2 linked regions of the Chitinimonas arctica genome follow. Each later gene encodes a partner of the first gene's protein in a complex. Links are inferred from orthologs where the notes say so. Each region holds a gene or a part of one and is shown on either strand. Other genes may lie near its edges.

What was found.
Region 2: the proteins of nusB (region 1) and rpsJ are in contact, whole or in part, in a solved structure (PDB 3D3B), measured with the Escherichia coli proteins. The link is inferred for Chitinimonas arctica from one-to-one orthologs.

What each region holds. Positions count from the first base shown.
Region 1 is NZ_CP041730.1:4,313,163-4,328,015, forward strand. Bases 11,957-14,720 are described here. They hold nusB (transcription antitermination factor NusB), read left to right. Parts: upstream 11,957-12,982; coding sequence 12,983-13,459; downstream 13,460-14,720. Other genes in these bases: ribBA (bifunctional 3,4-dihydroxy-2-butanone-4-phosphate synthase/GTP cyclohydrolase II), read left to right, coding at 11,957-12,368; ribH (6,7-dimethyl-8-ribityllumazine synthase), read left to right, coding at 12,450-12,914; thiL (thiamine-phosphate kinase), read left to right, coding at 13,491-14,453; FNU76_RS19875 (phosphatidylglycerophosphatase A family protein), read left to right, coding at 14,457-14,720. In the rest of the region: FNU76_RS19810 (esterase-like activity of phytase family protein), read right to left, coding at 24-2,510; 30S ribosomal protein S12 methylthiotransferase accessory factor YcaO, read left to right, coding at 2,767-4,491; FNU76_RS19820 (benzoate/H(+) symporter BenE family transporter), read left to right, coding at 4,595-5,767; FNU76_RS19825 (aminopeptidase), read left to right, coding at 5,832-6,926; transcriptional regulator NrdR, read left to right, coding at 7,107-7,559; FNU76_RS19835 (DUF2157 domain-containing protein), read left to right, coding at 7,556-8,608; bifunctional diaminohydroxyphosphoribosylaminopyrimidine deaminase/5-amino-6-(5-phosphoribosylamino)uracil reductase RibD, read left to right, coding at 8,605-9,711; FNU76_RS19845 (class I SAM-dependent methyltransferase), read left to right, coding at 9,749-10,498; FNU76_RS19850 (riboflavin synthase), read left to right, coding at 10,551-11,189; more of ribBA, read left to right, coding at 11,265-11,956; more of FNU76_RS19875, read left to right, coding at 14,721-14,853. UniProt on the Escherichia coli protein: Part of the processive rRNA transcription and antitermination complex (rrnTAC). The complex forms an RNA-chaperone ring around the RNA exit tunnel of RNA polymerase (RNAP).
Region 2 is NZ_CP041730.1:1,851,945-1,866,083, forward strand. What follows is about bases 9,875-12,776. They hold rpsJ (30S ribosomal protein S10), read right to left. Parts: upstream 11,531-12,776; coding sequence 11,219-11,530; downstream 9,875-11,218. Other genes in these bases: rplD (50S ribosomal protein L4), read right to left, coding at 9,875-10,409; rplC (50S ribosomal protein L3), read right to left, coding at 10,409-11,053; tuf (elongation factor Tu), read right to left, coding at 11,619-12,776. In the rest of the region: rpsK (30S ribosomal protein S11), read right to left, coding at 1-186; rpsM (30S ribosomal protein S13), read right to left, coding at 204-566; rpmJ (50S ribosomal protein L36), read right to left, coding at 641-754; preprotein translocase subunit SecY, read right to left, coding at 873-2,189; rplO (50S ribosomal protein L15), read right to left, coding at 2,212-2,646; rpmD (50S ribosomal protein L30), read right to left, coding at 2,647-2,832; rpsE (30S ribosomal protein S5), read right to left, coding at 2,825-3,346; rplR (50S ribosomal protein L18), read right to left, coding at 3,357-3,710; rplF (50S ribosomal protein L6), read right to left, coding at 3,725-4,258; rpsH (30S ribosomal protein S8), read right to left, coding at 4,270-4,665; rpsN (30S ribosomal protein S14), read right to left, coding at 4,677-4,982; rplE (50S ribosomal protein L5), read right to left, coding at 4,991-5,530; rplX (50S ribosomal protein L24), read right to left, coding at 5,536-5,853; rplN (50S ribosomal protein L14), read right to left, coding at 5,864-6,232; rpsQ (30S ribosomal protein S17), read right to left, coding at 6,456-6,719; rpmC (50S ribosomal protein L29), read right to left, coding at 6,720-6,908; and 9 more genes. UniProt on the Escherichia coli protein: Involved in the binding of tRNA to the ribosomes. Part of the processive rRNA transcription and antitermination complex (rrnTAC). The complex forms an RNA-chaperone ring around the RNA exit tunnel of RNA polymerase (RNAP).

The sequences.
Region 1 (14,853 bases):
CCGCCGCCAGGTGCACTACACCCCTACTTCCCCAACCGCAAAGGCTTGGCCAGGCGGATCAACACAAATTCGCTATCGTCCGGCCGCTTGCTGCCCATATGCCGACCTACGCTGAACGGGTAATTGTTGTCATCCATGACCCCCAACGTCTGCGGGTCGATAACCACGACGTTCTCGATGGTGTTGAATGGCATGGCGAACGGGTTGCCCAGGCCGATATCGCCGTTGGCGGCTTGCCCGCCGATCAGGTCGGGGTTGTGGATGGCCAGCAGGTTGGCCAGTTCGGACTTGCCCACGTATTCGCCGGCTGCACCCAGGGTGATCTGGAATAGCTTCTTGAAGCCTTGCAGATCGCCCTGCGAACCATCGCGCTCGATAACGATGCCTTCCGTGCCGTTGAACAGCACGAAATCGCCGATATTGCTGCCTTTGTCGTCCAGGCGGTACTTGAACTGCTTGCCGGTGTAGCGGCGGCCGGCGATATCGAATTCGCTGATCAGCAGGGTTTTGCCGTCATGGTCCGCCAGCGGCTGTTCCAGCATGGGGTAAAGCTTGCCGCCATCGGCCGAAAGGGCCATGCCCTCGAAGCCGCCCGATCGTTTGGCACGGAAGGGTTGAGTGGTGACCGTGCTGCGATAGGGCCAGTACAAGCCGGCCATCCAGGGGGTGTTGCGGCCGCCTTCGTCCTGCATATTGGTGCCGTCGTCGCTGGCGGGATCGGCATAGATGGGGAAATCGCCGAATAGATAGACGGTGCGGATAGCCGGAAATTTTTCCTGGACCCGCAGCAGGCTGCGAAAGTCGAAGCTCTGGATATCGGCACGCTCCGCCATGCCGTTGCTGACGATCAAACCGGCCAGGGTGTCGGCCATTTGTTCGAAGCCGACGGTGCGGTCGCGGTAGATATTGCCATGGCTATCCTTGTCGCTGCGCGGATTGAGCTTGGTCTCGATATTGAAACGGACCCGCCGGGCATTCGCCACCCGTTTGGCCGCTTCCGGGTGGGCGCTGCCGGCACCGCTGCCGTAGTAGTCGATATAGGCGGTGACCAGGTCGAACAGATCCTGCGCCCGTGGCACCACGTAGGGACTTTGATAACCCTTGGCCAGGGCCAGCTTGGCCGATACCGGCGATAGGGCGGGGTCGTTGCGCTGTTCGGGATCGCGGAATAGTTTGTCGCAGATAAAGTTGGCCTGGATCTGCGCGGCGCTCAGGCGGCTGATCAACTGTTCATCGGCGACGGCGTAGGGCTGGCCATCGGCACGGCGGCATTTCTGCGCCTCGATATAGGGGTCGTGCTTGAGCATGGCGATGCCGTCCTGGCTGATGCCGGAGTCGGTTTCCAGCGTGGTCATCAGGTTGTCCAGCGCCACTTCGAAGGCCGGCAGGGTGTTCTCCGGGCGCAGGTTGCGGCCGCCGCGATGGCCTTGGGCGTCGAAACGGGCAATATCGATCAGACCGTCGGCGCCCAGCAGGTCGCCGGGCCGGCCATTGCCGTCGGCGTCGAATTCGCGCACCGCTTGCAGCAGCAGGTCCGGTCGATCGGAAATGATGCCGCTGACTCCTGCCTTCATCAGTTCCAGCATGCGCGGCTTGTCATTGACGGTCCAGGTCACCAGCGGGTAGCCGGCGGCTTTCAGGGAGGCGACGTCGAATACCTCGCTGGTGGCCGGCGTCAGGCCCGGCTGGGCATGGGTGCCGCGGGCATAGTGGGCGTCGGGGCTGGATTTCACGCCATTGACGTCGTACTTCAGCATCACGTTATAGGGCGAGAACACCGGCGTGCGCTTGCCGCCGTATGACTGCGCGTGGGCACGCACCGCATTCATGATGCGCACGGCGCTGGCTTCTTCGTTGTAGGGATTCTGCGGGGAACGGATCTGTTTACCGGGGTGTTCCAGGTCCGGCAGGGGGATAGGCGCTTCAAGCAAGGTGCCGCCGGCATCGGTATGCAGCAGGAAGGGACCGAATTCGTCGCCGAACCAGAGGGTGCCATCCGGGGCGCGTTGCATGGACTCGATATCGAAATCGGCACCGGTCAATACCCGTTCGGCGCTGAAGTGGTTGGTAATGGCGAAGGGGATGAGCTTGTTCGGGTCCTTCAACTGGATATGGCCTTCCACCTTGATGCCGCCATCGCCGCCGGTACGGGTCTGGAAGGTCGGGCGAATGGTATAGGCGCGCAAGTTGAAGTCGGCCGAATTCTCCAGGGTGCCGTAGCCGTTGTCGGCCATGGCCAGGTAGCTGCCGTCGCCGTTCTTCAGGGTGGCGGAAAATCCCTGGATCGGTTGGCTGGCGAATGGCGCGGCCTGGCCGTTCAGGTCGCCGCCCAGGTAGTTGCCCGAGCGGGGACCATCGGCGAAGCTGGCGGCCGGCAGCACGGCCCGGCCAATGACGGTCGGATCGCTCCAGCCGGCTTCATCGCTCTCGCTGCAGGCGCCAAGCGCCAGCAGTCCGGCTGCCAGCAAGGTCAGCCGCAGTGGGGTGGGGTTGAAGGGAAGGGAATGCATTACCGCCTCGTATGCTGTTGGTATGGAAGGGCGCACGATATCGTCGCTGCATGAAAGCCTGGTGACAGCCAGCACCGGGGCGCCATGCAAGGGAGCCGCTAAGGGTGCGCAGCAATGGGCGCAGTTCATTTTCTTGTCCAGTTTTGTTACAGCGAATGGCGATACGCCAAAGGGCAAAGCGAAAAATGCAACAACCCCTTGCACCTTCAACGTGTACATTGCGGCCACGCCTATTCCGATAAAAAGTAAAGAGCCCATGCATAGCGCAGCACAAACCGAAAGTTTCATTCCCGGCAAGGATGCCTCGCTGGAGTCCTCCATCCGAACCCTCACCGACAAGCTGGCGGCGCGGGGCTTCCAGATGGATGAAACGCTCTGGCTCAATCCGGTCGAGGGAATCTGGTCGGTCCATGTGCGGGACCGCGAGTGCCCCATGCTGTTCGCCAACGGCAAGGGGGCCACTGAATTGGCCGCCCGTGCCAGCGCGCTGGGCGAGTTCAGCGAGCGGCTGGGCACGCATTATTTCTGGACCCACTTCCACCTGGGCGAGACCCGGGCCGAGCGGGCTTTCGTGCATTACCCGCAGGAGCGCTGGTTCGCGCCGACGGCGGATGGCAGTTGGCCGGCCGAATTGCTCAATCCCGAATTGCAGGCCTTCTACAACCCGGACGAAGAGATCGACTGCGAGGTCCTGGTCGATCTCAATTCCGGCAATGTCGAGCGCGGCATCTGCGCCTTGCCCTATACCCGTCTACGCGACCAGCAGCTGAGTTATTTCCCGGTCAATATCATCGGCAACCTGTATGTCAGCAATGGCATGTCGGCCGGCAACACCCTGATGGAAGCGCGCAGCCAGGCCTTGTCGGAAATCCTCGAGCGGCATATCAAGTACCGCATCATCAGCGAAGGCCTGTGCCTGCCCGAAGTACCCGACGCGGTGCTGGCCCGTTTCCCGCGCATCGCCGCCGGGGTCGAAGCGTTGCGGGCCGCCGGTTTCGGCATCCTGGTCAAGGATGCTTCGCTGGGTGGCTGCTACCCGGTGATGAATGTGACGCTGCTGCATCCGGAAGACCAAGGCTGCTTCGCCAGCTTTGGCGCCCATCCGCGTTTCGAAATCGCGCTGGAGCGGGCCTTGACCGAGCTGCTGCAAGGCCGTGCGCTGTCCTCGCTGGCCGGCTTCCCCGAACCCGGCTTCGATATGGACGAAATCACCGCGGTGGCCAATCTGGAAATCCACTTTGTCGATTCCAGCGGGGTGGTCAGCTGGAATTTCCTGGGCGACCAGCCGGACTACGATTTCGTCGATTGGAATTTCAGTACCACCACCGAGCAGGACTATGCCTGGCTGTGCGAGTGCATCCATGCCGAGGGCAAGGATATCTACGTCGCCGACTTCGCCGAGCAGGGCGTCTATACCTGCCGCATCCTGGTGCCGGGCATGTCCGAGATCTATCCGGTCGAGGACCTGGAGTGGGAAAACAATAGCGTGGGCAACGATATCCGCCCGGCCATGGTGGACCTGCCCAATCTCGACGACGACGAATGCGCCGAATTGCTGGCCGATCTGCAGACGCTGAACCTGGGCGACGAGCGGCCGCTGTGGGAGATCCTGGGCCTGGCCGTGCCCTTGGGCACCGCCTGGAAGGAGTTGCGCATCGGTGAACTGAAGACGCTGCTGGCGCTGGCCATCGGCGATCAGGACGCCATCCGCGAAGGCTGTGACTGGATCCACCACTACAAGCAGCTGAATCCGGCCCGCCGCCTGGTCTACCGCTGTATCGAAAGCCTGTTGAACCTGGATGACCGCGAGAATTATCGGCGCGCGCTGGCGAGCTTGTATGGCGCCGGCACGCTGCGCCAAGCCGAAGCCCTGCTGGACCGTAGCGAGCGCTTCTTCGGCCTGTGCACCCTTGGCCGCGATATGGAAGGCAGCGAGATGCACCAAAATCTGCTGCTGGCGTACGACAAGCTGTTCGCTTGAAGCGGTCCCGTACGGCGGTGTGCCGGCCATAGGCTGACAGCTGTACCGGGTTGGGGTGGGCCAGGGCGGTTATCGTCCTGGCACCTTCTTACAGGTGTATCCCATGTCACGCATGATTCCACTTCCCGCCCTCGCCGCCGGTTTCATCACGGTACTGGTGGGCTATACCAGCTCGGCCGCCATCATCTTCCAGGCGGCCAAGAGCGCTGGCGCTACGCCGGCCGAACTGGCCTCCTGGCTGATGGCGCTGGGCTTTGCGATGGGGATCAGCTGCATCGGCTTGTCCTTGCGCTATCGCATGCCCATCTCCACCGCCTGGTCCACGCCTGGCGCCGCCTTGCTGGTCACCAGCCTGGCCGGCTACAGCATGGCGGAGGCGATCGGCGCCTTCGTATTCTCGGCCGTGCTGATCCTGCTCAGCGGCGTGACCGGCTGGTTCGAACGCGCCATGCGCCATATTCCGCTTTCCATCGCGGCGGCCATGCTGGCAGGGGTATTGCTGAAGTTCGGCATGAATGTCTTTACCGCCATGCAGACGCAGTTCGGCCTGGTGCTGGCCATGTTTCTCACTTACCTATTGTTCAAACGCTACTTGCCGCGCTATGCGGTGGTGGCGGTGTTGCTGGTCGGCAGCGGGCTGGCCGCCTGGCTGGGCCTGATCCGGTTCGAGGCGCTGAGCTTGACCGTCGCCACGCCGGTCTGGACCACGCCGGTATTCAACTGGAAGGCGCTGGTCGGGGTGGGCCTGCCGCTGTTTATCGTCACCATGGCGTCGCAGAATATTCCGGGCGTGGCGGTGCTGCGTTCCTCCGGCTATACCCCACCGGTGTCGGCCCTGGTCAGTTGGACCGGCCTGCTCAATCTGCTGCTGGCCCCCTTCGGCTGCTTCGCCTTGAACCTGGCGGCGATCACCGCCGCCATCTGTGCCGGCCGCGAGGCGCACGAAGACCCGGCCCAGCGCTATCGGGCCAGCGTGGCCGCGGGTGGCTTCTATCTGCTGCTGGGACTATTGGGTGGTTCGGTGGGGGCACTGTTTGCAGCCTTTCCCGCCGCGCTGGTACTGGCCATCGCCGGCATTGCCCTGTTCGGCGCCATCAGCAGCGGCCTGGCCTTGGCCATGCGCGAGGAAAACCAGCGCGAAGCGGCGCTGATCACCTTGCTGGTCACCGCCTCGGGCATCAGCCTGGCGGGGATAGGTTCGGCTTTCTGGGGGCTGCTGGCGGGTGGCTTGGCGTTTTGGCTGCTGGGTGCGGGCGGACAACGCACGAAATCGTAGGCGCGCGGATTGCTGAGGATAGTGCCAAAGTGAAAGGAAGGGCGTCGGCCATCCGGGGGAGACGATGATGCGGACCATGCTGTTGGTGGGAGTCGCCATGGGCCTGTCGGCCTGTAGCAGCGTGCGCTACGTCGGTCAGGCGGCCGGCGGCCAGGCCGAGGTGATGAGCAAAGCCAGGCCCATTGCCGAGTTGCTCGCCGATCCTGCCACCCCGGCCGAACTCGCCGACAAGCTGAAGCTTGCGCAGACCTTGCGCGCCTTCGCGGTGAAGGAACTGAAGCTGCCCGACAACAGCAGCTATACCCAGTATGCCGACTTGGGCCGGCCTTACGCCTTGTGGAATGTGGTCAGCACGCCGGCACTGTCTCTGCGGCCGGTCGAAAGCTGCTTTCCGGTGGCGGGTTGCCTGGCCTATCGCGGCTATTACGCCGAAGGCGATGCCGCCAATTATGCCGAGCAGCGGCGCAAGCTGGGTGAGGATGTCTATCTCTATGGCATTCCCGCTTATTCCACCCTGGGCTGGTTCGCCGATCCCTTGCTTAATACCACCATCCGTTACGACAACGCTGCCTTGGCGCGGCTGATCTTTCACGAGCTGGCGCACCAGGTGATCTATGTGCGCGACGACAGCGCCTTCAATGAGGCCTTCGCCACCACGGTGGAGTTGGAAGGTTATGAGCGTTGGCTGAGCATTCGCGGCGAGGCTGCGGCGATGGTGGCCTACCGCACCGCCGAACGACGCCGGACGGCGTTTCGCCAACTGATGGCGAGCGGGCGGGCGCGGCTGGAAACGGTCTACGGCGGTGAAGGAAGCGAAGCGGAACAACAGGCCGCCAAGGCGGCCATCCTGGCTGAGGTAGCCGCGAACTACTGGCTGCTCAAGGCGGAATGGGGCGGTTATATCGGTTACGACGAGTGGTTCGCCCCGGTGCCGAATAATGCCCATTTTGCCTCGGTGGCGACCTATCACGATAAGGTACCGGCCTTGCGCGCCTTGTTTCGGCAGCAGGGTAGCGACTTCAAGGCCTTCTACCGGGCGGCGCAGGCGCTGGCGGAAAAAAATCGGGCCGCCCGTGATGCATCATTGGCGGCCCTGACAAGCGCTGTTGTTTCAGGGGAGAAACAGCGCGGAGCAACAAATTCTGTGGATACGCCGTAGCGTTGGGCGGTCTTTCGTCCCGGAACGACCACCTTGTCTGCTCATGACGAAATCATGCCGCGCCGATCTATCCGAAAATATTGGCGCTTTCCATAATCGGGAACACCGTATTGCAATTGCGGCGTGATTATGTCCCGTGCCGGGTAGAATGCTGGCTGTTCACGCAGTAGGAGAGGCACGATGAAATGCCCGTTCTGCGGGTCGGCCGACACCCAGGTCGTCGATACCCGTCTATCCGAGGAAGGCGACAGCATTCGCCGGCGGCGCAAGTGCGCGGCTTGCGACAAGCGCTTCACTACCTTCGAAACCGCCGAGATCCGCTCGCCGCAGGTGGTCAAGGTCAACGGCAATCGCGCCGATTTCGATCGGGAAAAGGTGCGGGTGAGCTTCCAGCGCGCGCTGCACAAGCGGCCGGTGCCGACCGCCCTGGTGGATGAGGCCATCGCCCGCATCGACCAGCGGGTACTCAGCCAGGGTGAACGCGAGATCGATTCGCGCCGTATCGGCGAGATGGTGATGGCCGAATTGGCCAAGTTGGACAAGGTGGCTTATATCCGTTTTGCCTCGGTCTATCGAAGCTTCCAGGATGTCGATGATTTCCGCGATGCGATCCGTGAAGTGAGCAAGGCATGAAATTGCATCCCGCCGATCTAAGCCGCGCCGAAACCGCCGGCGTGCTGCAAGCGGGCCAGGCCGATGCGCTATGGCGATTCCTGGCGGCCGAAGCCGCCGCCCACCCCTCGTTCCGTTTTGCCCACGTCCTCTATTACCTGGGTGGCATGATCGCGATCGCGGCCATGACCTTGTTCATGTCGGTCGGTTACCAAACCTGGGGGCCGATGGTATTGACTGTCTTCTCCGTCTGCTACGGCTTTCTTGCCTGGCGTTTGGGGGTGTTTTTCCTGGGCAGGCAATTGATCATTCCAGCCGGTATCCTGTTTACATTGTCGATCGCGTTGGTGCCTTTGGCGGTCTACGGTATTGAAGCGGCCCTGGGGCATTGGGAAGTAGGCGGGCGCTACAGTGATTACCATCATTATGTCGACTGGCGCTGGTTGAGCATGGAGCTGGCTACCCTGCTGGCCGGCTCCGTGATGTTGTGGCGGTATCGCTTGCCCTTCATGGTGATGCCGGTGGCGGTCACGCTTTGGTACTTGAGCATGGATATGGCCGATTGGCTGTTGACCGGCCTGAGCGTCGATGACTGGGGGGACGATTGGCTGCTACGGAAATGGGTTTCCGTCGTCGTCGGCTTGATGATGTTGGCACTGGCCTTGCGGGTGGATCTGAAAAGCCAGCATACGCGTGGGGACTACGCCTTCTGGCTGTACCTGTTTGGTTTGCTCGCATTTTGGGGTGGTTTGAGTTCGATGAACTCGGGCAGCGAGCTGGGCAAAGCCATTTACTGCGCCATCAATGTAGGCCTGATCCTGATCGGCGCCGTGCTGGCACGGCGCGCCTTCGCCGTGTTTGGCGGCCTGGGCGTCACCGCCTATCTGGGTCACCTGGCCTACGGCCTGTTCAAGGATAGCCTGCTGTTCGCTTTTGCCTTGTCCTTGATCGGGCTGGCCATCGTGTTTGCCGGTGTCTGGTGGAACAAGCATGGCGAAGCCTTGGGCGCGCGCTGGCGGCGAGCGATTTCGCCTAAGCTGGCCGCCTTGATCGGCTCGCGTCAGCCATGAGTTTCTCCGCCGAGGATCATTTATATATGGCACAGGCCTTGCGCCTGGCCGAGTCGGGACGCTGCCTGACCACGCCCAACCCGGCCGTCGGATGCGTGCTGGTGCGACAAGGCCGGGTGATAGGGCAGGGCCATACCCAGCCGGTTGGCGGCCCGCACGCCGAAGTCATGGCCATGCGTGACGCCGTCGAGCAGGGCGAGGATATACGCGGCGCAACCGCCTATGTCACGCTCGAACCCTGCTCGCACCATGGCCGCACGCCGCCCTGCGCCAACGGTCTGATCGAGGCCGGCATCGCCCGGGTGGTGGCCGCCATGGTCGATCCGCATCCCTTGGTGGCCGGCCGAGGCCTGGCCATGTTGCGCGAGGCCGGTATCGTGGTGGAGGCGGGCTTGCTGGCCGGCGAGGCGCGCGAATCGCTGGTGGGTTTTCTGTCGCGGATCGAGCGTGGCCGGCCTTGGTTCCGCCTCAAGATCGCCGCCAGCCTGGACGGCCGTACCGCGCTGGCCAACGGCGAAAGCCAATGGATCACCGGGCCGGCGGCACGAGCCGACGTACAGCGCTTGCGGGCACGCTCCTGCGCCATGCTGACGGGCAGCGGCACGGTTTTGAAGGATGACCCCCTGTTGACGGTGCGGGACCTGGATATCGGCCGCCAGCCGCTGCGGGTGGTGTTGGACAGCCGCGCGCAAATGCCGGTTACCGCCAAAATGCTGGCGGCTCCCGGCCGCACCCTGGTGGTGGTGGCGAAGGCGCAAGCCGCCCATATCGCAGCCTTGGAAGGCGCCGGGGCCGAAGTGATCGCGCTGCCGGATGCGCAGGGGCGCGTCGATCTCGCGGGCTTGCTGGCCGAGCTGGGGCGGCGTGGCATCAATGAACTGACGGCAGAGGCGGGCGCCCGTCTCAACGGCGCCTGTCTGCACAGTGGCCTGGTGGACGAAGTGGTGCTCTACCAGGCGCCGGTCTTGTTGGGCAACGCGGCCAGCGGCATGGCCGATTTCAGTCTGGGCAGCCTGGCCGACAAATTGGCGCCCAGGGTAGCGGAGGTGCGCCAGGTGGGCGCCGATACCCGCTACTGTCTGCGCTTTGACGGTAAGTCTTAGTTCATACCCGCGAATCGATCGCTACAAGAGGGCAGGCATGCGTTTTCAGGATCATTTCTCCCGCCAGGCCAGCACTTACGCACAGTATCGGCCCAGTTATCCGGAAGACTTGTTCGACTGGTTGGCCTGCCAAGCGAGCCGGCGTGGACTGGCCTGGGATGTCGCGACCGGCAGCGGCCAGTCGGCGGTGGCGTTGGCGCAGCGATTTACCGAGGTGATCGCCACCGAGCCCTCGGCCGCCCAGCTTGCAAACGCCGCACGCCGGCCCAATATCAACTACCGGCAGGAACCGGCCGAGCGCGCGTCCCTGGCGGATGGCAGCGCCGATCTGATCACCGTGGCGCAAGCCCTGCACTGGTTCGATCTGCCGGCATTCCTGACTGAAGCGGCGCGGGTGTTGCGGCCGGGAGGCGTGCTGGCGGTCTGGTGCTATGAGCTGTTCAGTGTCGACGCCGATATCGATGCCATCGTCGCGGACTATTATCACGGCACGGTCGGTCCCTATTGGCCGCCGGAGCGGCGCTGGCTGGAACAGGGCTATGCCGGCCTGGCACTGCCCTACGCCAGCCTGGCCACGCCTGCCTTCACCATGGCGCTGGATTGGAACCTGGACATGCTGCTGGGCTATCTCGCCAGCTGGTCCGCCACTCAGCGTTACCGGGACGAAAGGCAGCACGATCCACTGCCGGAGATACGGAACCGCCTGGCCGCCGCCTGGGGCGAGCCCGCCCACACCCGGCGGATCAATTGGCCGTTGACGGTGCAGGCCTGCCGCAAACCGGCCTGAATAATTGCAGCGCAGCCGCGAACCGCGGCTGCCTTGGGGAAAAGAGGATCTTATGTTTACCGGCATTATCGAAGCCACCGGCAAAATCGCCACCGTCGCACCATTGGAAGGCGAAGGATTGCGCGTGATGGTGGTCAGTGAAAATCTGAAATTGAACGATGTCGTCCTCGGCGACAGCATCGCGGTGAGCGGCGCCTGCATGACCGTGGTGGCCAAGACCGAACATAGTTTCAAGTTCGATATCTCGGCCGAATCGTTGCGCTGTACCGTGGGGCTGGACGATCCGGGCCGCGAGGTCAATCTGGAGAAGGCCCTGCGCATGGGCGACCGGCTGGGCGGCCACCTGGTATCGGGCCATGTCGATGGCCTGGGCGAGGTGCTGAAGTTCGCCGAGGTCGGCGAAAGCTGGCAGTTGGTGGTGCAGGCCGAGAAGGCTTTGGCCAAATTCATCGCCATCAAGGGTTCGGTGGTGATCAACGGGGTATCGCTCACCACCAACCAGGTCAAGGATGTCAACGACCGCTGTATTTTTTCGGTCAACCTGATTCCGCACACCGTGGCGGTGACCACGCTCCGACACTTGAAGGTCGGCGACCAGGTCAACCTGGAAATCGACCTGATCGCCCGCTACCTGGAGCGCATGCTGCCGGAAGCGGACCCGTTCGAGGCGCTGAAGAAGCGCAAGGGTTAAAGCGCCGGCCTCCGCGTATAATCGCCGGACACCCTGTCGTGCTCGAATAGCCTCACCACGGATCTTCCCCCCGCCATGACCATTTCCCCCATTCCCGACCTGATCGCCGAACTCGCCGCTGGCCGCATGATTGTCCTGATGGACGACGAGGACAGAGAAAACGAGGGCGATCTTTTGATGGCCGCCGAGCATGTCACGCCGGAAGCCATCAATTTCATGGCCAAGCATGCGCGCGGTCTGATCTGTCTGACCCTGACCGAGCAACGCTGCCGCCAGCTCAACCTGCCCCTGATGGTGAGCAAGAACGGCGCATCGCACGGTACCAATTTCACCATGAGCATCGAAGCGGCCGAAGGCGTCAGTACCGGCATCTCGGCGGCCGACCGTGCCCGTACGGTATTGGCCGCGGTGGCGCGCGAGGCCGTGCCCGCCGATATCGTCCAGCCCGGCCATATCTTTCCGTTGATGGCCCGCGAGGGTGGCGTGCTGGCCCGGGCCGGCCATACCGAGGCGGGCTGTGACCTGGCGCGGATGGCCGGGTGTCTGCCGGCTTCGGTGATCTGCGAAGTCATGAACGACGACGGCAGCATGGCGCGCCTGCCGGAGCTGCTGCCCTTTGCCGCCCAGCACGGCCTGAAGATCGGCACCATCGCCGACCTGATCCAATACCGCAGCCGTACCGAGTCCCTGGTGGAGCGGGTTGGCGAGCGGCAGATCACCACGCCGGCCGGCGAGTTCCAATTGGTGGCCTTTCGCGAGCAAGGTTGCACGGCCACCCATCTGGCCTTGGTCCTGGGCGATTTCGGGCCGGAAGACGAAGTGCTGGTGCGGGTGCACGAGCCCTTGTCGGTGCTGGATTGGATGGATGCCGGCCAAACCCGCCATTCATGGGGTATCTACGAAAGCCTGGCAGCCATCAGGGAAGCCGGTCGCGGCGTGGCGGTCCTGTTGCACCGTAGCGAGGGCGGCGAGGATCTGCTGGCTCGCGCCCTGCCCGAACTGAAGCTCAATACACCGACCAAATGGGATCTGCGCACCTATGGTGTGGGCGCACAGATGCTCAAGTCGCTGGGCGTGGGACGGATGAAGCTGCTATCGCCTTCGCGCAAGATGCCTAGCATGGCCGGCTTCGGTCTGGAAGTGACCGGTTTCGTCGAGCCTTTGACCGCGCCGACTTAAATCACTAGAATTTCGCCCTTTTTTCAATGATCTAGCGCTTACCGGCGCGCCGCCGAGGTCCGTCATGCCCGCTTTGCATCCATCCCCGAAATCGAATCCAACCTTGATGGCGCGGGTCTGCGTATCGGCATCGTTACCGCGCGCTTCAACAGCGATATCTGCGACGGCTTGCTGACCGCCTGTCGCGAAGCCTTGCAAGCGCTGGGCGTGGCCGATGCCGATCTGCTATTGAGCAGTGTGCCGGGCGCGCTGGAAATCCCCCTGGTATTGCAGTCCATGGCGAAATCGGGCCGTTTCGACGCGCTGATCGCCTTGGGCGCCATCGTCCGCGGCGAGACCTACCACTTCGAACTGGTTTCCAACGAATCCGGTTCGGGCGTGACCCAGGTGGGCCTGGATTTCGGCATTCCCATCGCCAATGCCATCCTGACCACCGAGAACGACGAACAAGCCCTGGTGCGCATGCGGGAAAAGGGTGGCGATGCTGCCCGTGTCGCGGTGGAAATGGCCCGATTGCAACAGGCGCTGCGGCAGCTGGCACGCTGATCCGCCCGGCCGATTCGAACAATCCCCGCGCGGCCCCCGGCCGCGCTTGCTCTTTAATAGGAACCCCAATGAACCAGACCCCCGAAGCCAAGAAGACCCCGCAGAAATCCTCGCGCCGCAGAGCGCGCGAATTCGCGGTGCAGGGCCTCTACCAATGGCAGTTGACCGGCGACGGCGTGGCCAATATCGAGCGCTTCCTGCGCGACAGCAGTACCAGCTTCGTGCGGGCCGACGAGGCACTGTTCCGCGAGATTTTCTATAACGCCCTGCGCGATGCCGAGCCCTTGAAAGTCGCCCTGGCGCCGCATCTGGACCGCGACGAGATCGATGTCTGCCCGGTTGAACGCGCCATCCTGCTGGTCGGCGCATTCGAGCTGCTGCATAAGCCGGAAACGCCCTACGCCGTGATCATCAACGAAGCGATCGAGATCGCCAAGACCTTCGGCGGCACCGATGGCCACCGTTTCGTCAACGGCGTGCTGGACAAGCTGGCGCTGGAAGTCCGCGCCGACGAAGTGGCCGCCGGCCGCAACAAGCGGCGCTGACCCGGGATCCGCCGCTTGGACCGGGACTAGCATGGCATTGGACGAATTCGCGCTGATCAGCCGATTCTTTAGTCGTCCCACCCCAAACAGTGTTTTGGGCGTGGGTGACGATGCCGCCTTGATCGCACCGACCGCCGGCATGCAGATCGCGGTCTCGGCCGACACCCTGGTGGAAGGCCGCCATTTTTTTGCCGATGTGGACCCCGTCGCCTTGGGCTGGAAAAGCCTGGCCGTCAATCTCTCCGATATGGCCGCCATGGGGGCCATTCCACGCTGGTTCACGCTTTGCCTCAGCTTGCCCCGCGCCGACGCCGCCTGGCTGGAAGCGTTCGCCGAAGGACTGTTCGCGCTGGCCGAGCAGCACGGCGTCGAACTGATCGGCGGCGACACCACCTCCGGGCCCTTGACCATCTCCATCCAGATACTCGGCGAAGTCGCGCCAGGCAAGGCGCTGCGTCGCGATAGCGCATGCGACGGCGACGATATCTGGCTGTCCGGACCCACCGGTGCCGCCGCGATGGCGGTGTGCCACCGCTACGGCAAATTACGCCTGGACGAGGACGACCTGGCCTATTGCGCCGAACGGCTGGATAGACCGCAACCGCAGATCGCCCTCGGCCATGCCCTGGTCGGCTTGGCCCATGCCGCCATCGACGTCTCCGATGGCCTATTGGCCGACCTGGGCCATATCGCCCAGCGTTCCGGCCTGGCCGCCACCGTCAAGTTGGCCGATCTGCCGCTGCCGCCCTTGAGCGACGAAGCCTGCGCCCTGCCGCAATTCGACCACTGCCTGCTGGCCGGCGGCGACGACTACCAACTTTGTTTCACCGCACCGGTCCAAGCCCGTCCGGCCATAGTCGCGCTGGGTGCGCGCCTGGCCCTGCCCTTGGCGCGTATCGGCAACTTTTCGACGGGCCGGGGTGTCCACTTGCTGGATGCCAATGGCCAAGCCTTGCGGCTGGCCAGTGCCGGTTTCAACCATTTCAACGATTGAGCCATGCCCGCCATCCGCCAACCCGACCTGCGCCTGCTGCTGTCCCATCCGGCCCACTTTCTATCGCTGGGCTTCGGCAGCGGCCTTGCACCCAAGGCGCCCGGCACCTTCGGCTCCCTGGCGGCCATGCCTTTCTATGCCTTGCTGTCGCTCGGCTTGTCGCCAACCGCCATCGCCTTGCTGGCGCTGCCGCTGTTCGGTTTGGGCATCTGGGCCTGTGGCAAGACCGGGCGTGCGCTGGGCGTATCCGACCACGGCGCCATCGTCTGGGACGAAATCGTTGCCATGCTGCCCTTGTTGGCATTGGCTCCCCCGACGGTGCTGGGATGGACTGCCGCCTTTGCCCTGTTTCGCCTCTTCGATATCTGGAAGCCCTGGCCCATCAGCTGGTTCGATGCGC
Region 2 (14,139 bases), 2.5 Mb from region 1 along the record:
GAACGGTGTACTCTTCCGAGAGCCTTTAAACCCAGCACCGCCCGAGGTAGCCCAAGAAAGTGCATTCCCTTGACGATCGGTGATGGTTACGATCGTATTGTTGAACGAAGCGTGAACATGCACGATCCCTTCAGATACGACCTTTTTGACTTTCTTCCGTACACGCACTGTGTTTGCTTTAGCCATTGCTATTCCTTAAGTGCTTACTTCTTCCCAGCTATCGACTTACGCGGGCCCTTACGGGTACGCGCGTTCGTCCTAGTGCGCTGACCACGCGCGGGCAAGCCCTTGCGATGGCGCAGACCGCGATAACACCCTAGGTCCATCAGACGCTTAATGCTCATAGTGATCTCACGGCGCAGGTCGCCCTCTACCGTGAACTTGCCGACTTCTTCGCGCAGTTTGTCCATCTCCGCATCCGTCAGGTCCTTGATCTTACGATCGGCAGGAACAGCGGAGATAGCGCAGATAGCCTTGGCGCGAGTCTGTCCGATTCCGTAAATGGCCTGAAGGCCAATGACGGTATGCTGATGATTGGGAATGTTTACCCCAGCAATACGGGCCATGATTCTCGTTACCCCAAAATTTAAAAGTTGCGGATTCTAGCACCAAGACTAGCCGACGACAACTGTCGCGCAGCTTAACCCTGACGTTGCTTGTGCCGTGGATCAGTACAGATCACGCGCACAACACGATTGCGACGAATGACCTTACAGTTACGGCAGATTTTCTTGACCGAAGCTTGAACTCGCATCGCTCTATCCTTTTCAATAAAAGACGCGCCATTTCGAATAGAAAAAATCTAAGCGTTACAACGCCGATCTTCTACATGACTCGTACGGGTTACCTATCGTTAGCCGCAAGCCTGTTGTTTAGCCAGCCTTGAAGTTCGCCTTCTTCAGCAAACTCTCGTACTGGTGGGACAACAAGTAAGACTGAACTTGCGCCATGAAATCCATCGTCACCACTACCACGATCAGGAGAGACGTACCGCCAAAGTAGAAGGGAAGCTTCGACTGCAGCAACAAGAATTCCGGAATCAGACAGACGGTGGTGATATAGACCGCACCGATCAGGGTCAAGCGCAAAATTACTCGCTCGATGTACTTCGCGGTTTGATCACCCGGACGAATTCCCGGAATGAAGGCACCGCTCTTCTTCAGATTGTCTGCCGTTTCCTTGGGATTGAACACCAAGGCGGTATAGAAGTAACAGAAGAAGATAATCGCAGCCGCGTACAGCAGCACATACAGTGGTTGGCCTGGATGCAGCATGTCACCCACCCGTTTGAGCCACGAGAACGAACCCCAATTCCCGCTCATCGAAAAAAGCGTCGCGGGAAAAAGAATGATGCTCGAAGCAAAAATCGGCGGAATCACACCAGCCATGTTCAATTTAAGCGGCAAATGCGTACTCTGGCCTTGCATGACCCGGTTACCAACCTGGCGCTTGGCGTAGTTCACCAAGACCTTACGCTGACCGCGTTCCACAAATACCACACCGGCAATAAGCAATATCGCGCCCGCACCCAGAAGCAAGACAGCCCAGGCAGACAGGTTGCCCTGACTGGTCAGTTCCAGCACCTGCCCGATCGACGAGGGAATGCCAGCCGCGATACCCGAAAAAATCAGGATCGAGATGCCATTGCCCAGACCACGCTCGGTAATCTGCTCGCCCAGCCACATCAGGAACATCGTGCCTGTAACGAGGGAGATCATCGCGGTCGTGTAAAACTCATACACGTTCGCGCCTGGAATCAACAAATTCTGGGAGACAACCCAGCTCGCCGCGGAAAAACTCTGCACCGTTGCAATCGCAACCGTGAGATAGCGGGTGTACTGAGTGATCTTACGCCGTCCGGCCTCCCCTTCCTTCTTCATCTCCTTCAACTGCGGCACGACTTCCGAGCCCAGCTGCAAGATGATGGAAGCGGAGATGTAGGGCATGATCCCTATTGAAAAAATCGTCGCACGCGACAAGGCCCCACCAGAGAACATGTTGAACATGTTCAAAAGCCCGGCCCCGCTCTTCGACATGTCGAAGAGCTTGGCCAAGGCTACCGGATCAATACCGGGGATGGGGATATGCGCGCCAATGCGATAAACGATCAGGGCTCCGATCAGGAACCAAATTCGCTTTTTCAGATCCGCAAACTTGCTCGCGGTACTGGCCATCGCAGGATTTGCCACGTATATCGCCTTATCTCAAGCTTTATTCAGTGATGCTGCCGCCAGCAGCTTCCAATGCGGCACGGGCACCGGCAGTCGCCAGTACGCCACGCAGCTTGACAGCCTTCTCGACAGTGCCGGCCAGGATCAGCTTGGCAGCCCGAGCGCCGTGAGGCACCAGGCCGGCTTGCTTCAACACCAGCAAATCGACATCATCAACCGGCAAACGGCTCAGATCACCCGTGCGCACTTGAGCGGTCAGGCCCTTGGTCAGGGACTTGAAGCCACGCTTCGGCAGGCGACGTTGCAAAGGCATTTGACCGCCTTCGAAACCCACCTTGTGGAAACCACCGGAACGGGACTTCTGACCCTTGTGGCCACGGCCACAAGTTTTGCCAAGGCCTGAACCGATGCCACGGCCAACGCGCTTGTAAGCGTGCTTAGCGCCCTCAGCGGGCTTGATCGTATTCAGTTCCATTTAGCTCTCGCTTTTCAGCAGGTAGCTGATCTTGTTGATCATGCCGCGGTTTTCCGGGGTGTCGATAACCTCAACCGATTGGTTGATTTTCTTCAGACCCAGACCACGAGCACACGCCTTGTGTGCTTCGAGACGGCCAATCAAGCTCTTGACGAGCGTTACTTTAATCATGCGAGCATTAGCCATTGGACTCGGCTCCCACGATATCCTCGATAGCCTTGCCACGCTTCGCAGCGATTTCAGCCGGGCTACGCAGCTTGGACAATGCATCCAAGGTAGCGCGAACGAGGTTGTAAGGATTGGTCGAACCGTGGCACTTGGCCGAAATATTGGTTACGCCCATCACTTCGAATACCGCACGCATCGGGCCGCCAGCCTTGATACCGGCACCGTCGGCAGCGGGCTGCATAAACACGGTGGTAGCACCGTGCTTACCCATCACAGCATGCTGTACGGTACCGTTCTTCAGGCTGATCTTCACCAGCTTGCGACGGGCTTCTTCCATTGCTTTCTGTACGGCTACGGGCACTTCCTTGGACTTGCCCTTACCCATACCGATACGACCATCACCGTCACCGACCACGGTCAGTGCGGCGAAACCCATGATCCGGCCACCTTTCACCACCTTGGTGACGCGGTTGACGCTGATCATCTTTTCCCGCAGGCCATCGCCGCGGTCTTCGATCTCAGACTTCGCCATGTTTGACTCCTTAGAATTCGAGGCCGGCTTCGCGCGCCGCGTCGGCCAGCGCTTTCACGCGACCGTGGTAATGAAAGCCCGAGCGGTCGAAGGCGACGGCGGTAACGCCGGCAGCCTTGGCCTTTTCGGCGATGCGCTTACCAACAGCAGCTGCCGCGGTCGTGTTGCCACCGTTGCTGACTTCCTTGCGGAAATCAACTTCCAGCGACGACGCACTGGCCAGCACCTTGCCACCGGTCTCATCGATGACCTGGGCGTAGATATGGCTGTTGGTGCGATGAACCGACAGGCGCACCACTTTCAAGCCAGCGATACGGGCACGGGTTTTGCGGGCCCTGCGCAGACGTGTTTCGTTCTTGTCCATGATTTCAGCCTCGATTACTTCTTCTTGGTTTCTTTCAGGGTCACCGTTTCGTCGCTATAGCGAACACCCTTGCCCTTGTAAGGCTCTGGCGGACGATAAGCGCGAATTTCAGCGGCGACCTGACCAACCTGCTGCTTGTCTACGCCCTTCAGCAGAATTTCGGTCTGCGATGGGGTTTCAACTTTGACACCAGCCGGCATCTTGTGGGCAACAGGGTGCGAGAAACCAAGGGTCAGGTTGAGCAGCTCGCCTTGGGCTTGGGCACGATAGCCCACGCCGACCAGCAGAAGCTTGCGCTCAAAACCTTTGGAAACGCCGGTCACAATGTTGTTGAGCAGGGCGCGCATGGTGCCGGACATAGCCCGGGAATGCTTGCTCTCGTCAACAGCCTTGAAAACCAGGGCATTGTTCTCGACCTTGATCTCGACAGCAGCGTCCAGAGGACGGGAAGCCGAGCCCAGCGGGCCCTTCACTACAATCGCGCCTGCGGCGATGCTGACTTCGACACCAGCCGGCAGGACGATAGGGTTTTTAGCTACACGGGACATTACTCAGCTCCTTACGCCACGTAGCACAAGAGCTCGCCACCGATACCTTGGGCGCGTGCTTTGCGATCAGTCATCACACCCATGGAGGTGGAGACAATGGCGATACCGAGGCCGTTCATGACCTTGGGAATGTCGTCCACACCCTTGTAAATACGCAAACCTGGCTTGGAGACACGATCAATGCGCTCAATAACCGGACGACCCGCGTAGTACTTGAGCTCGATATCGAGCTGGGGCTTCTTTTCATCGCCGCTAACAGCGAAGTTTTCGATATAACCTTCATCCTTGAGCACGGTAGCAATGGCTACTTTCAGCTTGGAGGAAGGCATCGTTACCGACGGCTTGTCCGCACGCTGAGCGTTACGGATGCGGGTCAGCATATCGGCGATGGGATCATGCATACTCATTCGTGATCTCCTTACCAGCTGGCCTTGACGACGCCTGGGATTTCGCCACGCATGGCAATCTCACGCAACTTGTTACGGCCGAGGCCGAACTTACGGAACACGCCACGCGGACGACCGGTGATAGCACAACGGTTGCGCAGGCGAGTCGGATTAGCATTACGCGGCAAAGCCTGCAACTTCAGGCGGGCAGCGAAACGCTCTTCGTCGCTCAGGTTCTGGTCATTGATGATTGCCAGCAACTGCTCGCGCTTTGGGGAAAATTTCTCCACCAGCTTCTCGCGCTTTTTTTGACGGTTGATCAAAGCAAGTTTAGCCATGGCAAACCTCAGTTCTTAAACGGAAACTTGAACGCGGCGAGCAGCGCACGGGCTTCTTCGTCGGTCTTCGCGGTCGTCGTGATGGTGATATTCATACCACGCAGCGCGTCGATCTTGTCGTATTCGATTTCCGGGAAAATGATCTGTTCCTTGACGCCCATGTTGTAGTTACCACGGCCATCGAAAGACTTACCAGACACACCACGGAAGTCGCGGATACGTGGCATGGCCACGGTCACCAGACGATCCAGGAATTCGAACATCCGCTCGCGGCGCAGGGTAACCTTGCAGCCGACGGGGTAGTTGTCACGAATCTTGAAACCGGCGATCGACTTCTTCGACAGGGTCACAACGGGCTTTTGGCCGGCGATCTTGGTCAGGTCGCCAACGGCGTGTTCCATGACCTTCTTATCGGCCACAGCTTCGCCTACACCCATGTTGATGGTGATCTTTTCGATGCGCGGCACTTCCATGATCGACTTGTAGCCGAACTTTTCAGTAAGCTGCGGAACGACTGTTTCTTTGTAGAATTCTTGCAAACGAGCCATATTCTTTAGCCCCCAACCACTTCGCCGTTCGACTTGAACACGCGAACTTTTTTGCCATCGTCCAGCACCTTGAAGCCAACGCGGTCGGCCTTTTGGGTTGCCTTGTTGAAGATGGCGACGTTAGAAACCTGAATTGGCATCGTCTTATCAACAATACCGCCCACAACACCGCGAACCGGATTAGGCTTCTGGTGCTTCTTGACGACATTGATGCCTTCAACGACGACCTTGTCGTCGATCAGGACGCGCAAAACGGTGCCGCGCTTACCTTTGTCTTTACCGGTGATGACGACGACTTCGTCGCCTTTACGAATCTTGTTCATGCGCGACCCCTTACAGCACTTCTGGCGCGAGTGAGACGATCTTCATGAAGCGCTCGGTGCGCAGTTCACGCGTCACCGGTCCGAAGATACGGGTGCCGATCGGCTCAAGCTTGTTGTTGAGGAGCACGGCGGCATTGCCATCAAACTTGATGAGCTGGCCATCCGAACGACGAACACCCTTTGCGGTGCGAACAACGACGGCGTTATAAACGTCGCCCTTCTTCACACGGCCACGCGGTGCGGCGTCCTTGATGGTCACCTTGATGACATCACCTACCGAAGCGTAACGACGCTTAGAGCCACCCAGCACCTTGATGCACATTACAGAACGCGCACCGGTGTTATCGGCAACATCCAGCATGGATTGCATTTGAATCATGTAAACAAACTCCAACTTAACCCGTCAACGTCCGCCGGAAAATTTCCGGCAGTACCGCGGCGAACCACGGCACAACGGCCAGTTTTGGACCCCGTAAGGGAGACAATTCCTAAGCCATCGGCAGCAGGACGCCACTTTTGACGAAGGATAAACAGCAGGGCATTCTACAAGTCGTAGAATGCCCTGGCAAGCTATTTACGCAAAAAGTGATTAAAAATCACAATCAAACGTTGCGTGCCTTCTCGATGAGTGCCGTCACGATCCAGGACTTGGTCTTGGAAAGCGGACGGGTTTCTTCGATCGTCACCATGTCGCCTTCGCCGTAGGCGTTGGTTTCATCGTGAGCGTGGTACTTCTTGGACAAGCGAATGATCTTGCCGTAGAGCGGGTGCTTCACTTTACGCTCGACCAGCACGGTCACGGTCTTGTCCATCTTGTCGCTGACCACACGGCCAGTCAGCGAACGTTTCAGTTTGGTCTCGGTCATTTACGCCACCTTCTGAGCCAGGATGGTGCGAACGCGCGCGATATCGCGGCGAACGCGCTTCAGTTCGCTGGTCTTGGCAAGCTGCTGGGTAGCCAGCTGCATGCGCAGGCCGAACTGGGCCTTCAGGAGCGAGGTAAGCTCAACTTTGAGCTCATCGACCGATTTGTTACGCAATTCAGTCGTTTTCATCTCACTGCCCCACATTTCGGGTTACGAAAGTCGTCGCGATCGGCAGCTTGGCGGCAGCCAGACGGAAGGCTTCGCGGGCGAGAGTCTCGTCCACGCCGTCCATCTCGTACAGCACCTTACCTGGCTGAATCTCGGCAACGTAGTATTCCGGATTACCTTTACCATTACCCATCCGGACTTCGGCGGGCTTGGAAGAAATCGGCTTGTCCGGGAATACACGGATCCACACGCGGCCGCCACGCTTGATATGACGAGTCATGGCGCGACGGGCGGCTTCGATCTGGCGAGCAGTCAAACGGCCACGGCCGATGGCCTTCAGACCCCACTCACCGAAGCTGACCTTGTTACCGCGAGTAGCGACGCCGGTGTTGCGGCCCTTCTGCTGTTTGCGGTACTTAAGTCTAGTTGGCTGCAGCATTTCGAGGCCCCTTTCGCGGCTTGCGTTCGGCTTGTTCCGGCTGGACGACTACTTGCTCGCCGGCCTTGACCTCGCCCTTATAGACCCACACCTTGATGCCGATGATCCCGTAGGTCGTCTTGGCTTCCGAAGTGGCGTAATCGATATCGGCACGCAGGGTATGCAAAGGCACGCGGCCTTCACGGTACCACTCGGTACGGGCGATTTCGATACCATTGAGACGGCCCGACGACATGATCTTGATGCCTTGGGCACCCAGACGCATGGCGTTTTGCATGGCACGCTTCATGGCGCGACGGAACATCACGCGCTTTTCCAGCTGCGAGGCGATCGAATCGGCAATCACTTGCGCATCGGTTTCCGGCTTGCGGATTTCTTCGATGTTGATGTGAACCGGCACGCCCATCAGCTTGACCAGGTCGCGCTTGAGCAATTCGATATCTTCGCCCTTCTTGCCAATCACGACGCCTGGACGGGCGCTATGAATGGTGATGCGGGCGTTCTTGGCGGGACGCTCGATAACGACGCGACCAACCGAGGCGTTTGCCAGCTTCTTCTTCAGAAACTCGCGCACCTTGATATCTTCGGCGAGCATGGCTGGGAAGTTTTTGCTATTCGCATACCACTTCGAAGCCCAGTTCTTATTTACGGCAAGACGGAAACCCGTCGGATGAATTTTCTGACCCATATCGTTCTCACTCGCCCACGGTCAAGGTGATGTGGCAGGTCTGCTTCTCGATGCGGTTTCCGCGACCCTTTGCACGGGCGGAAAAACGCTTGAGACTCGGGCCCTTGTCCACATAAATGGTCGCCACCTTGAGCGCGTCGATATCGACGCCGTCATTGTGCTCGGCGTTGGCAACCGCAGACAACAACAACTTCTTGATGATGACCGCGCCCTTTTTCGGGCTGAAGGTCAGGATATTAAGCGCCTGCTCAACCGGCTTGCCACGCACCAGGTCAGCAACCAGGCGCGCTTTTTGAGCCGAAAGACGAGCGCCAGTCAAAATAGCGGAGGTTTGCATAATCTCTGTTACCTCTTGGCTTTTTTGTCGGCGGCATGACCCTTGAACGTACGGGTCAGCGAGAATTCGCCTAGCTTATGACCAACCATGTTCTCGTTGATGTACACGGGAATATGTTGTTTACCGTTGTGCACCGCGATGGTCAGACCGACAAAGTCGGGCAGCACGGTAGAACGACGGGACCAGGTCTTTACCGGGCGCTTGTCGTGGGTCGCGCGCACTGCTTCGATCTTCTTGAGCAGATGGGCGTCGACGAACGGGCCTTTTTTAACGGAACGAGACATGTCTAATTACCCCTTATTCGAATACCGGCGGCGCACAATCATGTTGTCAGTGCGCTTGTTGCTACGGGTACGGTAACCCTTAGCCGGGGTACCCCATGGGCTAACAGGCACGCGACCTTCACCAGTACGACCTTCACCACCACCGTGCGGGTGATCGATCGGGTTCATCGCCGTACCGCGAACGGTCGGACGAATACCGCGCCAGCGATTCGCGCCTGCCTTACCGATCTTGCGCAGGTTGTGCTCTTCGTTACCGACTTCACCGATGGTGGCGCGGCAATCGACGTGCACCTTGCGGATTTCACCGGAACGCAGACGCAACTGGGCGTAGGCGCCTTCACGAGCCAGCAGCTGCACCGAAGCACCGGCCGAACGCGCGATTTGCGCACCCTTGCCAGGCTGCATCTCGATGCAATGGATGGTGCTACCAACCGGAATATTGCGCAGCGGCAGGGTGTTACCGACCTTGATCGGCGCTTCCGAACCACTGATCACTTGTGCACCGGCCTTCAAACCGCGCGGGGCAATGATGTAGCGGCGCTCGCCATCGGCGTAGCACAACAGGGCAATGTGCGCGGTGCGGTTCGGATCGTATTCCAGACGCTCGACGGTGGCGGCAATGCCATCCTTGTTGCGACGGAAGTCGACCAAACGGTAGTGTTGCTTATGACCGCCGCCTTGATGGCGAACGGTGATCACACCACGGTTGTTACGACCGGCTTTCTTGCTTTGACTTTCCACCAGCGCAGCGTGCGGACGGCCCTTGTGCAGCTCGGGGCTTACGACCTTGACTACCGCACGGCGACCCGGGGAAGTGGGTTTTACTTTTACCAGCATCGTCGTTCTCCTTACGGTGCGGCCTGCAGGTCAATTTCTTGACCTGGCTTAAGGGCAACATAGGCCTTCTTCCAGCCCTTGCGCCAGCCTGTGCTACGACCGAAACGCTTTTGCTTCGGCTTCACATTGCTGACCTGGACGGATTCGACCTGCACTTTGAACAGCAGCTCAACCGCAGCCTTGATTTCCGGCTTGGTTGCATCGCTGGCGACACGGAAAACGACTTGCTCGTTCTTCTCGGCAACCATGGTGCTCTTTTCAGAGATCACGGGAGCGAGCAGAACCTGCAGCAAACGATCTTCATTTAGCTGAGTCATGCCAGGATCTCCTCGATTTGCTTGAGCGCCTCGCGAGTCACCAGGATCTTCTTGAAGCGAACCAGGCTAACCGGGTCGGCCTGCGAAGGCTCGAGAACGAGCACGTTCGGCAGATTGCGCGAAGCCAGATAGAGGTTTTCGTCAAGGTTGTCGGTGACGATCAGCGTACGCTCGTTCAGACCCATGGCAGCCAGCTTGGCGGCGAACGCCTTGGTCTTTGGGGTTTCCGCCACGAAGGCATCCACCACCACCAGACGATCTTCACGCACCAGCTGCGACAGGATAGTCGCCACGCCAGCACGGTACATCTTACGATTCACCTTCTGGGTGAAGTTCTCGTCCGGGGAGCTTGGGAAAATCTTACCGCCGCCACGCCACAATGGGCTGGACGCCATACCGGCACGAGCACGGCCCGTACCTTTTTGACGCCACGGCTTGCGGGTGGACTTGGCCACATCGCTACGGCCCTTTTGGGCACGGTTGCCGCTACGGGCATTCGCGAGGTAGGCGGTAACAACTTGATGGACCAGTGCTTCGTTGTAATCGCGACCGAACAGAGCGTCGGAAGCGCTTACATTGGCAGCAGCCTGACCATTGGTATCTATAACTTTCAGTTCCATCATGCACCTGCCTTCACGCTGGGACGCACGACGACATCATTGCCCTTGGAGCCAGGAACAGCACCCTTGACGAGCAACAAGCCGCGCTCGGCATCAACACGAACCACTTCCAGATTCTGGACGGTACGCTTGACGTTACCCAGTTGACCGGCCATGCGCTTACCCGGGAATACACGGCCCGGATCTTGCGCCATACCGATGGAACCAGGTGCGTTATGCGACCGCGAGTTACCGTGGGAAGCACGTTGCGAACTGAAATTGTGACGCTTGATCGCACCGGAAAAACCCTTACCTTGCGAGGTACCGGTCACATCGACCAGTTGACCCACGGCGAAGATTTCAACGGAGATCTGGCTGCCAGGTTGCAGCTTGGCCAGTTCTTCGGCCGACAGGAGGAATTCTCCCAGGCCGCGACCTGCTTCTACGCCTGCTTTTGCGAAGTGCCCAGCTTCAGCCTTATTGACACGGCTGGCACGACGTTCACCGAAGGCAACTTGCACTGCGGCATAGCCATCGGTTTCAGGAGTCTTAATTTGCGTGACGCGATTGGCCGACAGATCCAGCACGGTCACCGGGATGGAAGCACCATCCTCGACGAACACGCGGGTCATACCGACCTTGCGCCCGATAAGTCCTAAGCTCATCGTTCTTTCCTTTCGAAGGGCCGGCTACGATTGGCCGGCGATCTAACAAGCCGCTGATTGCTGTCGTATTGCACCGAACGAAACCTCGGCACAAAAGCAATCGCGGGCCCGCCTTTTACAGCGAGCCCGCGATAATATCGCAACGTCTTGAGTTAATGCAAGAAATTATTGCAGCTTGATCTCAACGTCCACGCCAGCCGGCAGATCCAGCTTCATCAGCGCATCAACCGTCTTGTCGGTTGGGTCGACAATATCCATCAGACGCAGGTGAGTACGGATCTCGAGCTGGTCGCGCGAGGTCTTGTTCACGTGCGGGGAACGCAGCACATCGAAACGCTCGATCTTGGTCGGCAGCGGGACCGGGCCCTTGACCACTGCGCCGGTACGCTTGGCGGTGTCGACGATTTCCTGGGCGGAACGGTCGATCAGTGCGTAGTCATAAGCTTTGAGACGGATACGGATCTTTTGATTTGCCATGATTTTTCCTAAAGAGCGGGGCGGCCATGTGGCCGCCAGGACACTGTGAAAGAGCGAGGGCGGGCCTGAACGGCCCGCCTGCTTCGCATTACTCGATGATCTTGGCTACAACGCCGGCGCCAACGGTACGGCCGCCTTCGCGGATCGCGAAGCGCAGGCCTTGTTCCATGGCGATCGGAGCGATCAGCGCAACAACCACTTCCACATTGTCACCTGGCATCACCATTTCGGTGCCGGCCGGCAGTTCCATCGCACCGGTCACGTCGGTGGTGCGGAAGTAGAACTGTGGACGGTAGCCGTTGAAGAATGGCGTGTGACGGCCACCTTCGTCCTTGGACAGCACATACACGCTGCCTTCGAACTTGGTGTGCGGCTTGATCGAGCCCGGCTTCGCCAGAACTTGACCGCGCTGCACATCTTCACGCTTGGTGCCGCGCAGCAGCGCGCCGATGTTGTCGCCGGCCTGACCTTGGTCCAGCAGCTTGCGGAACATTTCAACGCCGGTACAAGTCGTCTTTACCGTCGGTACGATACCGATGATTTCGATTTCTTCGCCAACCTTCACAATGCCGCGCTCGACGCGACCGGTCACCACGGTGCCACGACCCGAGATCGAGAACACGTCTTCCACCGGCATCAGGAAAGCACCGTCAATGGCACGTTCCGGAGTAGGAATGTAGGTGTCCAGCGCTTCGGCCAGACGGAGAATGGCGGGTTCGCCGATTTCCGACTGGTCGCCTTCCAGTGCCTTCAGGGCCGAACCCTTGATGATAGGCAGGTCGTCACCGGGGAAATCGTACTTGCTCAGCAGCTCGCGCACTTCCATTTCAACCAGCTCGAGCAGCTCGGCATCGTCGACCATGTCGGCCTTGTTCATGAACACGATGATGTAAGGCACGCCAACCTGGCGGGCCAACAGGATGTGTTCACGGGTCTGCGGCATGGGACCGTCAGCCGACGACACCACCAGGATCGCGCCGTCCATCTGCGCGGCGCCGGTGATCATGTTCTTCACATAGTCAGCGTGGCCTGGGCAATCGACGTGGGCGTAGTGGCGGTTTTCGGTTTCGTATTCAACGTGAGCGGTGTTGATCGTGATACCGCGGGCCTTTTCTTCAGGCGCGCTGTCGATCTGGTCGTAGCCCTTGGCTTCGCCGCCGAACTTCTTCGACAGAATCGTGGTGATTGCAGCGGTCAGCGTGGTCTTGCCATGGTCAACGTGACCAATCGTGCCGACGTTTACGTGCGGCTTGGTCCGCTCGAACTTTTCCTTAGCCATTTCTCAATCCTTAATCTGAATTAGGTAGGGAACTGCCGGGCACCGGGCCCGGCAGCACCTTGTTTACTTCTTGTTGATGATCGCCTCAGCCACATTGCGCGGGGCTTCCGAGTAGTGCTTGAACTCCATCGAGTAGGTGGCACGACCTTGCGACATGGAGCGCAGGGTGGTCGAGTAACCAAACATCTCGGACAGAGGCACTTCGGCCTTGATCATCTTGCCGCCGGCAGGATTGTCATCCATGCCTTGCAGCATGCCGCGACGGGACGAGATATCGCCCATGATGTCGCCCATGTAGTCTTCCGGCGTTTCGATTTCAACCGCCATCATCGGCTCAAGAATCACCGGGCCGGCGCGACGCATGGCTTCCTTGAATGCCAGCGAGCCGGCCAATTCGAAGGCGATTTGCGACGAGTCGACATCGTGATACGAACCGAAGGTCAAGCGGACCTTGACGTCCACCACCGGGAAGCCGGCCAGCACGCCTGCCTTCAGCGTGTTCTGGATACCCTTGTCCACCGACGGGATGAATTCGCGGGGGATGGTACCGCCCTTGATTTCGTCGATGAACTGGTAACCCTTGCCTTCGCCCGACGGCTCGACGGTGATCACGCAATGGCCGTACTGACCCTTACCACCCGACTGCTTGGCATGCTTGCCTTCGATGTCTTCGGCAACCTTGGTGATGGTTTCACGGTAGGCCACTTGCGGCGCGCCGACGTTGGCTTCAACGCCGAACTCGCGCTTCATGCGGTCAACCAGAATTTCCAGGTGCAGCTCGCCCATGCCGGACATGATGGTCTGGCCGGTTTCTTCGTCGGTACGCACGCGGAACGACGGGTCTTCCTTGGCCAGGCGGTTCAGGGCAACGCCCATCTTTTCCTGGTCGGCCTTGGTCTTCGGCTCGACGGCGACGTGAATCACCGGCTCGGGGAATACCATGCGCTCAAGCGTGATGATGTGGTCGGGCGAACACAGGGTTTCACCGGTGGTCACATCCTTCAGGCCGATACCGGCGGCGATGTCGCCAGCGCGCACTTCATCGATTTCCTGACGGTCGTTGGCGTGCATCTGCACGATACGGCCCATGCGTTCCTTGCGGGCCTTGACCGAGTTGTACACAGCATCGCCGGACTGCACGACACCGGAGTACACGCGGAAGAAGGTCAGCTGACCGACGTATGGATCGCTCATCAGCTTGAATGCCAGCGCCGAGAACGGTGCGTCATCCGAAGCGATACGGGTTTCCGGCTGGTCGCGATCGTTGATACCCGCCACCGGCAACACGTCAACCGGCGAAGGCAGCAGTTCGATCACGGCGTCCAGCATG